3 regions of the Paradesulfitobacterium aromaticivorans genome follow, and region 1 is predicted to be linked to each of the others. Evidence: riboswitches for the same ligand, from Rfam matches in the RefSeq annotation. Region 1 holds a riboswitch; each other region holds the start of a gene.

Region 1 (3,273 bases):
CAGCGATTTCCTGAACTTCGGGAAGTCATTTTAGGCGGGATTGGGGAGCCAACGATTGCCCCGGCTTTCCGCCGGGCAGTAGAACTATTTGCTGGCCGGTATGAGGTGACTGTGACAACGAACGGTACTAATTTGAATTCAGAAACCGTTGCATTTTTCGGTGCTCATAAAATCAGCCGAATTGTCTTTTCGGTGGACTCGGTAGACAGTGCAACCTTTGCCGGGATTCGACATCAGAATGTCCATCCGGTTCTGGAAAGTACACACAAGCTTATAGCCAGCAGAGTACAACCTGGGGACAAGCCGGAAATTGCCTGGGAATTCGTGGCTATGAAACGGACCTTGCCTTTTTTAATGGAGACAGTGAGGACGGCAGCCCAAATCGGGGTAGATAAGATTTACATCTCGCATCTGCAGCCGATGGCAGAGGATATGCTGGATGAAATCCTCTACCCTGTAAGCGCGGAAACAGAGAGGATCTTCCGCCAGGCTTTCAATTACGGACTGGGAAAACAGCTTGCTGTCGTGTTGCCCCAGACTGGCCTCAAGACAGAGAGGCATTGTAAATTTGTAGAAAGCCAGAGCGTGGTTGTACGCTGGGACGGAGAAGTGGCACCATGTTACCGCTTTCTGCATGCCTATCCCGAATATGTGCTGGGAAGAAAAAAGGAGATCCGGGCATACAGCTTCGGATCTCTGAAGGACAAGCGCCTTGACGGAATCTGGATGGATCCTGTGTTCATGGAATTCCGCTATAAGGTAAGGAACGGAATTTATCCATCATGTCCGGACTGTGATTTTGTTAACGGTTGTGACATAGTGACCCATGCCGACATGGATTGTATGGGCAACGAGCCCTCTTGTGCTGATTGTCTATGGGCGCGGGGGCTTCCTTTTTGCCCATAAACAAGCGCTTCAACTACACCACTGGAAGACCTTCTTCTTCCAGTAATTCCCTATCAATATGGTAACACATAGCCATAGAAGGTACAAGTATTATCGCGGCAATCCAGTCGACTACGCCCTTTCCCACGACCGGAGGAAGATGCAGTTGGGCTGCCAGCGGATTGTAAAGAGATGTTCCCCGGGTGCCGCCAAACGGCAGGTGAACTTCCGCACCGATCGTACCGGCATTGACATAGAGAATCTCGGTCGTAATGTCGCGCATGGCTGTGTACACATGGTTGACATTCTTGGTATATGTTGATAATCGGACCCACATCAACCTTAGAATCTAAACCATCTCCCAATACAGCCTCAATCGCGGCATTTAAGGCGAGCAAATTTGTCTGCTTTGCGATTTCGTTCATTTTTTAAGACAATACTGGCAATTACGGTAGACCTTTGATCTATATCTGTAATAACCTCCCGTAGGGCAGATGACTGGCTAACTGAGTTTGGGATTATTTAACTCGTTGTTGCAAGTAATGCAATAGTGTTTTATACCTAAATGTGGTTATACCCATGCGCCACGCATTTTCAAACCGCAGGGAATTCCGTGGTGTGAACTGGAAGAGATTATCTTAACGATTGAAGAGTTTAGAGGCGGTGCGCTTAAAAGATGCCGAAGGTTTAGAACAGGAAGAATGTGCTCGACTGATGCAGATCTCTCGTCCGACCTTTGTGCGCCTTGTGCAAAGTGCCCGTAAAAAAATCGCTCAGGCATTGACCCAAGGAAAGGGACTGCGGATTGAAGGCGGGCACCATCAGTTTTATGGGAAAAAAGGCATGTATAAAAGGACCGGAGGAGTTTGCCGACATCAACGTCAGGACTCCGATCCACCTGAAGATGTGTCTGATCACAAACAATAATACGAATGAGATCGCTCAAGCATATGCCAACGGAACATTAATAGCAACAGGAGAAGGGTGTCACGGACATGATCATCACGGACATGAACATCGCCATGGATATCATGAATCAACTAATCTTGCATAATTTAGGCTGACTCTATATAATTAGACTGAACTAAATATTTCTCCGAGCCGCTTAGCCTAACGAGGACTCTATGGTTGAACGGCCAGGGCTGTATGCCCTCAGGGCATACCTGGAAACGGGTATACCTTCACGTATTGAAAAGGAGACGGTCGTATGGGTTGTCTGCGCGCGCCTCCACTTTTTTAAAGTGGAGTTTTTTTTCGGTTTGAACGAATGAGGCCAAGATATAATGCAGAAAAGAAGGAAGGACCAAAAGCATGAAATTGAGCAAGAAGTATTTAGGGCTGATCGGATTCGCTCTATTGAGCCTATTTGTTTTAACTGCCTGTGGGACACAGGCTCCATCAACGCAAAATTCTCCGGACGGAAAAAATCAGGCTGCGACCACGCAGAACCAACCCAAACTCCGAGTTGCGGCAGCAGCGGATTTAGCCCTGGCCTTCAAGGAGATGGGGGATGCCTTTCAGGCAGAAACCGGGATTCCGGTAGAGATAACTTACGGATCGACAGGGACAGCCGCCATGCAGATCGAAAACGGTGCGCCCTATGATGTTTTTGCCGCTGCTGATGTTTCGTTTATTGACGGGCTGAAGACAAAAGGACTGACACTGCCGGATACACAACAACTCTATGCGCAAGGGCGGATCGGGATCGCCACCTTAAAAGACAGCCCACTCGTGCTGCATTCGCTCCAAGAGTTGGCAGATAATCCCGCTGTCAAAAAAATTGCTATTGCTGATCCTTCCCATGCTCCCTATGGAAGGGCTGCCAAGCAGGCCTTTGAGCATGCCGGGCTCTGGACGGGAGTCCAGGGGAAAATGGTGTATGGTGCCAATATCCAAGAGGCTTTAAATATGCTGAAGTCAAAAAACGTGGATGCCGTGATTCTTTCCTTATCTCTCTACAAACCGGATGAGGTGAACTTCCAATTGATTGATGGTTCGTGGCACGAGCCCCTTAATCAAGCGATTACCGCGCTCAAAGAGACAAAGCAGGAGGATAACGCACGCCGTTTTATTGCCTTTGTCAACGGTGAGCAGGGCCGCCCGATCATGAAAAAATATGGCTTTCTCCTTCCGGATGAAATTAAACCTAAAGTATCATAGAGCAAAGAGTATCAAGATGGAAAGATATAATTATGTAGGAAATATCTAGGAAAAGGGTGGAGCGCTGGTGATCACCACGGCAGACTTATTCCCATTGTTTCTTTCCCTAAAAATAGCGACAACAGCGACCCTTTTGGGTTTTTTACTCGGCTTGTTGATTGCCTGGGCGCTTGGACGATCGCATAGCAAGTGGGTAGAAGTGGTGGATTCCCTTCTCACTTTGCCGAT
Region 2 (3,273 bases), on a different contig from region 1:
TGTGATAAGCTGAAGCGGGGAAAACTCTAGCGTGGGAGATGAAAAGATTTGCAAGAGGAAGTCGTAATGTATGTAGTTCCTATCTGACCGCACTGTGCTCGCGCAAAGCGGTTCCTTACGGGTAAAGGAATTAAATTCACGGAAAAAAATATTCTGTTTTCCAAGGCGCGCAAAGAGATGCAGGAATGGACAGATGTCATGACTGTGCCGGTGACGCGCGTGGGGAAAAAGGTACTGATCGGTTTTGGGCAGAGGGAATATGAGGAGGCGTTCCAAGATTACCATGGCTAAGGAAGCGGAGAGCCGGCTGCAGGCAACCGGCATTCTTCTGGCCGGCGGCAAGAACTCGCGCATGAAAAAGAACAAAGCCTTCCTCGAACTGGAAGGGAAACCGTTAGTGGCAAGAAGTTTACAAGTGCTAAAGGGGATTTTCACTGAAGTTTTGCTGAGTAGCAATGAGCCCGAACTCTATGAACAATACGGGGTTAAAGTGGTGCCAGATCTAATGCCTGATCAAGGCCCGATCGGAGGTTTGCAGGCCGGGCTTAGGGCAGCTTCGTATGAGACCAGCTTTTTTGTAGCCTGTGATATGCCCTTTCTCGACAGTGGGCTTATCCGTTTCCTCAGCCGTTGGGCGAAGGAGTATGATGTGGTGGTGCCAAAGGCAGGCGGAGGGCATAACCCTCTGCATGCTTTTTATGGCCGCACCTGTCTCCCTTTTATTGAAGAAAATATTAGGGTCGGGCACCTTAAGATTATAGATTTTTATCCTCAGTGTAAGGTTAGGTATGTAGGGGAAGAGGAGTTGGCTGCAGCTGGGGGGATGTCCAGTGGAAGGGAAGTGTCTGCAGCAGAGCGTTTGACGCGCGCTTTCCTCAATGTGAACACCCCGGAAGAGTGGGATAGGCTTGTGCGGGGCACAGCCACCAATTTATAATGAACGCGTGCTGATACGCTCGGGGGCGGTATAGATGTTGAGGCGGTCTCCCCTGGCAAAGCCGATGACCGTTATATTGAGGTCACGGGCCAAATTTAAGGCCAGGTCGGTCGGAGCAGAACGAGCGATTAAAATCGGAATATTCATTTTGGCCACTTTCAGCAGGATCTCCGAGGAGATGCGCCCGCTAAAAAAGATGACATGGTCTTTGAGGTTGAGCCCGGCCCGAAAAGCACTGCCGAATAGCTTGTCAAAGACGTTGTGGCGGCCAATATCATAGCTTGTGAGCAGGATTTCCCCAGCGCGGGCAATTCCGCCGCTGTGAATTCCGCCGGTGGCCTGGAACAGAGGCAGGTGTTCCTGCAGGTGATTAGCATAGGTATAAGCTTCAGGGAGTGTAATCTGCATATTCGAAGTTTGGGGCTTAACTAAGCGGGCATCGTTGGCAAAGTAAAAAGAGGCGCGGCTTTTGCCGCAGCAGGCTGAGAGAAAACGTTTGCTCATTAATTCTTTCTGAAGAGGGCGGGCTTTGCCCTCGACCCAGATTAGGTTTTCTTCAGGTTCGTAGCGCAGGGAGTAAAGATCCTCCTGCTTTTTGATAAACCCTTCAGTGAGCAGGAAGCCGAGCGTAAGTTCTTCAATTTGCGCCGGGGAGCAGAGCAAAGTTACGATTTCTTCTTCATTAAAATAAACTGTTAAGGGAATTTCAGAGACGACGATATCACTAGTGGCTGTAACTAACTGTCCCTGCGCTTTGAGTATGGCAAAACTTTTGGTTTCATTCATGTAACTAATATGTCCTCCTCTCTGGCTTAGATAATACCTATAACAAATAATTCTTATTCTTAGAAAAACTTTTTAAAAAAAATACTCCGTAACAATAAATATAAGAATCCTTGCTAATGCATATAGAAAAAAAACCAAGCCTATATTATAATAAACTAAAAGAAGTGTTATATCAAGCAAATGTGAGAATTATCTGTATTATTTCGTACTCATAAAGTTTGAGATTTAATTAGCGTTTAAAAAAGGGATTCAGGGTTGTTTAACGAATAAATAGCATGAAAAGCCAAATAAACTCCGAAACTGGATAACCTAAAGCTGCGGCTATGGTGACCAGGCAAGTGCCTCATGAAGCGGGCGCTCGGGTATGACCGGAAACGGTGATATCTCCTGATTGGAAAGGAGTCTGTACAATAACGGACAGTTGTCCGCGGTTATTTGCAGACCGCGGATATTTTATTTTAGAAACGAGGGTTAGTATGCAGGATCAATTCAAAAGGCAAATTGAATATCTCCGGATCTCGGTCACGGATCGCTGCAACCTGCGCTGCCGGTACTGCATGCCGGAAGAAGGGGTTAATTGGATTTCCCACGATTCTATTCTTTCGTTTGAAGAAATTTTGCGTCTGATAAACATCAGTACCCGCTTCGGCTTTCGGCGTTTCCGTATTACCGGAGGGGAGCCTTTAGTGCGCAAGGGGATTCTCTCATTTTTAGAGCAAGCATCCCAGATCCCTGGCGTGGATGATCTAATGCTTACGACGAATGGGATTTTACTGGCTGAGCACGCTTTTGACCTGAAACGAGCAGGGGTGCAGCGGGTAAATGTCAGTTTGGATACACTGGACCCCATGCGTTTTCGGCATATTACCAGGGGCGGGGATGTGCACCAAGTGTTGCAAGGAGTTTTTCGCTCCCTCGAAGCCGGACTTGATCCGGTGAAGTTGAATGTCGTAGTATCACGGAGTCAAAACCTTGAAGAACTGCTTAAGCTTACAGAGCTGGCACGCACTTATCCGCTCCATGTACGTTTTATTGAACTGATGCCGATTGGGGCTTCCGACCGGGATGAATTTGTTCCGATTGCGGAAATGCAGGAAATTTTGGGAATCCAGGAGGTGCTGGCTACCGAAGATGTCCAGGGCGGAGGCCCGGCAGAATATTACCGCCCGCCTGAGTTTAAGGGCACAATAGGGTTTATCAGCGCTTTGAGCAGGCACTTCTGCCATACCTGCAACAGAGTGCGCTTGACGGCGGACGGCAAACTCAGGCCTTGCCTGCATAGCAGTTTCGAAGTGGATTTGCGTCAAGCTTTGCGCAGTGCTGCCAGTGATACGGAAATTGGGGATTTGTTTGCTAAGGGTGTTTGGCTGAAACCAGCTGAACATCATATGAATGACGAGGAATGGCAGGACCAACGCCTTATGTCCCAGATCGGAGGTTGAGACATGGAATTGACCCATTTTGATGAAGAAGGGCGCGCGCGCATGGTTGACGTGAGTGCCAAGGACGAGACGGCACGGGTGGCGGTAGCCCGCGGACGGGTTGAGATG
Region 3 (3,273 bases), on a different contig from region 1:
CATAGCCGGAGCTTTTTTAGTATTCTTCGATTTAGAACGCCCGCTTAATGCCATTTACTCTTTGAATAACGTTGCAAAATCAGGTATATCCTGGGACGTCGTCTTAATTGCACTCAACTATGTTTTCGGTATTCTCTTTGTTTTCCCTGAATATGCGGAGCTTCTTGGTTTAAGCGGCTTTGGCTCAGCCCTTGCTCCTTATCAAGTATTCTTCGGTGCCCTTGCTGCGATTGCAGGATTCTTGTTCCCCATCATTTCCGGAGGCTTGCTGGCAGCGCCTGCTGCTATTCCGCTGTGGCACACTCCTGCACTTCCGCTTCTCTTTCTGGTAACCAGTTTCGCTCTCGCCCTCTCCTATGTAGGAAGCTTATTTAGTGAGAGCGGTACAGTTTATACCGCTCTCACAGGCGGTATCTTGGCTCTCAGCCTTCTGGTTTTCGGAATTTCCCTGGCTTACTTGGAGCATACCCATAACGGCCCAGTCGAGGCCAAAGAAGGAATGCACAGGATGCTCAAGAAAGCCCGGTTCGTTCTACTCTATCCTTTAGTCGGATTAGCTTTCCCCCTTGTTTTCAGTGTATATCTCTTTTTCGCAGGGGTCAGCTTTACCTGGGGTTTACCTGCGCTGGCCGTGGCTTTCTTCCTCGGTGGCTTCGCCTTACGCAACTGTGTTGTGAACAACGGGGTTCAGATTTATCCCTGGCCGTATTAATTTGGACTGCCGATTCCTTTAACAGTTCTATGAATCTAAATTATTTCTTAACGGGCATAATGAACAGGCTGTTGGTTACATTACTACTAAAAATAGCAAGAGGGATGAAATCCCTCTTGCTTATTTTTGATTAATTGGGATAGCTTTTTGCGTTACCCTAATGACAGAAGCGCAAAATTTCGCTAAACTATTAGGAGAAGCAGGGCTTGACCCAATTCCAGTTTGCTGTCGGGTAGGGGCTGTCGATTACTGTGATATAACTGCCGAGTGTGAAGCCCCGGTAACCACCCTCGTGGTCAAGGATCGTGTTTTAGACCATAACCCGGTACAAGCACTGCGTCAACCTAGTGGTCTACTTTCAGAGTAGAAGCTCATACCGTACGCACGCAGCACAATACTCCCGAGCCCTGGCTCCTAAAGGATTGTTCCCATGGGCCACGGCCGTTTCAGCAAACTGAAACCGGGGTATGCTTAGAAATGAGTATGCCTTCCCATTTGTAAAGGAGGACAGACAATGGAAAAAATAAGAGTAGAGGACGCAGTCGGAGCAGTTCTCGTCCACGACATGACCCAGATTATTCCCGGACAGAGCAAAGGCCCCCGCTTTCGCAAGGGCCACATTGTACAGGCAGAGGATATCCCTGTGCTGTTAAGCATGGGCAAAGAACACATTTACGTGTGGGATCAAACTAAGGGGTTGGTGCATGAGGATGATGCCGCCCAGCGCCTAGCTCAAGCCGTATCAGGCTCTGGTATTGAACTCAGTTCTCCGAAAGAGGGAAAAGTGAATTTAACTGCGGCCTATGACGGACTTTTATATGCTGATCCTGAGGGGATCTTGACCCTTAACTCCTTGGAATATATAGTTCTGGCTACTCTCCACAACCACCGGCCTGTTACAGCCGGGCAAAAACTGGCCGGCACACGGGTCGTACCTTTAATGATTGAGGAGAAGATTGTGGCTGAAGCGGAACGTCTGGCTCAGACTTTTCCTGAACCCATTATCCATGTTAAAAGACTCAAAAAGTGGAAGGTTGGGGTCGTGACCACCGGAAGTGAAATTTATCACGGGCGCATCCAGGATAAATTCGGGCCGATAGTGCGCGCTAAAGTAACTAGTTGGGGCTCAGACGTGATAGGGCAGACTTTTGCTGATGATGATGTCTTTATGATTCAGGAACGCATTCGCGAGCATTTGACCTCAGGGGCCGAAATAATCCTGGTGACCGGCGGCATGTCGGTCGACCCGGATGATGTCACTCCTACTGCGGTCAAGGAAATGGGAGCAGAATTAATAACTTACGGCTCCCCTGTTTTACCCGGCTCGATGTTCCTCTTGGCTTACCTCGGCGAAGTCCCGGTACTCGGGCTTCCCGGGTGCGTAATGTATTCTAAGACTACGGTTTTTGATCTGGTGGCTCCTCGGGTTCTCACCGGAGAACGCTTAACCAGGAGCGCGATAGCCAAGCTTGGTCACGGCGGTTTATGCTTGGAGTGTGAGGTGTGCACATATCCTCATTGTTCTTTTGGAAAATAATTATTGTCCTTTGAAGAAGTCCTTCGATTCGCGTTTATTGGCCTTAATTAACACGTGGGCAGGCTCAAGCTTCTCTGTCCAAACAGTGGTAAATCCAGCTTCTGATAAAATAGACTCCCATTCAGCCTCACTTTTTCTTTCATGAAGGGACGGCCCCATGGGGGTTTCTTTCTTTTGCCACTCAACGATCCACAGTTGCCCCTCTCGCTCAAGAATCCGCTTTGCTTCATGTAGATAAGCTCCTGGATTGTGCAACTCATGCAGGACATTCGCAATTAGGGCAGCCTCAACGCAAGCATCAGGAAGGGGGATGTTTTCACCCACAGCTAAATAAGTGGTGATTTGCGCTCCTACTTGTCTCTCAGTAGCTGCGCTCTCGAGAAAGTCCAGCCTCTCTTTTTCGATATCGACAGCTTCAATTTTTCCATGCGATCCTGTCATTTCGGCGGCCCTGAGAGTAAAGTATCCGTACCCGCATCCTAAATCAGCCAGATGCTGCCCCGGGCGCAGGCCGAAACGTTCGAGAATCCATAGTGAGGGCAACATCTTTTCCCGTTCTTCAAAGTTTTTTAAGAAATTATGCTTATGAGCCATAGTTTAATCTCTCCCTTAGTTATAATTTTTGTGTATTTTGCGGCACGTATTGTGTTCGAATGGTGGTCCTAAAATATTCTGCGCGCTATCTCCCGTAGATCATCTAAAGTGCGGCAGCGGTAAACCTTGGTGCAATAGGGAAGATAATGCGGCAAGGAGTTGTCTCGTTCTGACCATTCCGCGATGTTCAAAGGATTAAGCCAAAAAATATGGCGTACACGTTCTTGCATTTGGGCTAAGTATTCCGTTTGCGGCTGCCTGAAATTATTCTTACCATCTCCCAAAATTAAAACCGTAGCCCGGGAGGAGATCTCAGGTAATACTTCGTGCGCAAAACTCCTAAAAACCTGACCATAATCGGAAAATCCCGATGTGCCGAGGCGGCCCCAGCTTTCAATTTCCTCTTTTAGCTCGTTCATATCCTTATCCC

The links. Region 1 has a riboswitch for molybdenum cofactor ahead of modA (molybdate ABC transporter substrate-binding protein). Riboswitches for the same ligand answer to the same signal wherever they lie in the genome.
Region 2: another riboswitch for molybdenum cofactor. It lies ahead of moaA (GTP 3',8-cyclase MoaA); the one in region 1 lies ahead of modA (molybdate ABC transporter substrate-binding protein).
Region 3: another riboswitch for molybdenum cofactor. It lies ahead of ACYQ2N_RS21035 (molybdopterin-binding protein); the one in region 1 lies ahead of modA (molybdate ABC transporter substrate-binding protein).

What each region holds. Positions count from the first base shown of each region.
Region 1 covers NZ_BAAHYT010000010.1:213,197-216,469, reverse strand. Annotated here, with positions in the region: gene ACYQ2N_RS06375 (radical SAM protein) at 1-906, shown strand, start outside; gene ACYQ2N_RS06370 (hypothetical protein) at 920-1,180, opposite strand; gene ACYQ2N_RS06365 (DUF134 domain-containing protein) at 1,531-1,812, shown strand; molybdenum cofactor riboswitch at 1,968-2,101, shown strand; gene modA (molybdate ABC transporter substrate-binding protein) at 2,197-3,045, shown strand; gene modB (molybdate ABC transporter permease subunit) at 3,113-3,273, shown strand, end outside.
Region 2 covers NZ_BAAHYT010000008.1:115,499-118,771, reverse strand. Annotated here, with positions in the region: partial or broken gene ACYQ2N_RS02935 (glutaredoxin family protein) at 100-291, shown strand; gene mobA (molybdenum cofactor guanylyltransferase) at 284-937, shown strand; gene fdhD (formate dehydrogenase accessory sulfurtransferase FdhD) at 932-1,723, opposite strand; molybdenum cofactor riboswitch at 2,004-2,141, shown strand; gene moaA (GTP 3',8-cyclase MoaA) at 2,200-3,165, shown strand; gene moaC (cyclic pyranopterin monophosphate synthase MoaC) at 3,169-3,273, shown strand, end outside.
Region 3 covers NZ_BAAHYT010000011.1:885,179-888,451, reverse strand. Annotated here, with positions in the region: gene nrfD (NrfD/PsrC family molybdoenzyme membrane anchor subunit) at 1-712, shown strand, start outside; gene ACYQ2N_RS21040 (DUF1847 domain-containing protein) at 846-1,079, shown strand; molybdenum cofactor riboswitch at 1,099-1,234, shown strand; gene ACYQ2N_RS21035 (molybdopterin-binding protein) at 1,227-2,249, shown strand; gene ACYQ2N_RS21030 (class I SAM-dependent methyltransferase) at 2,250-2,843, opposite strand; gene ACYQ2N_RS21025 (VWA domain-containing protein) at 2,912-3,273, opposite strand, start outside.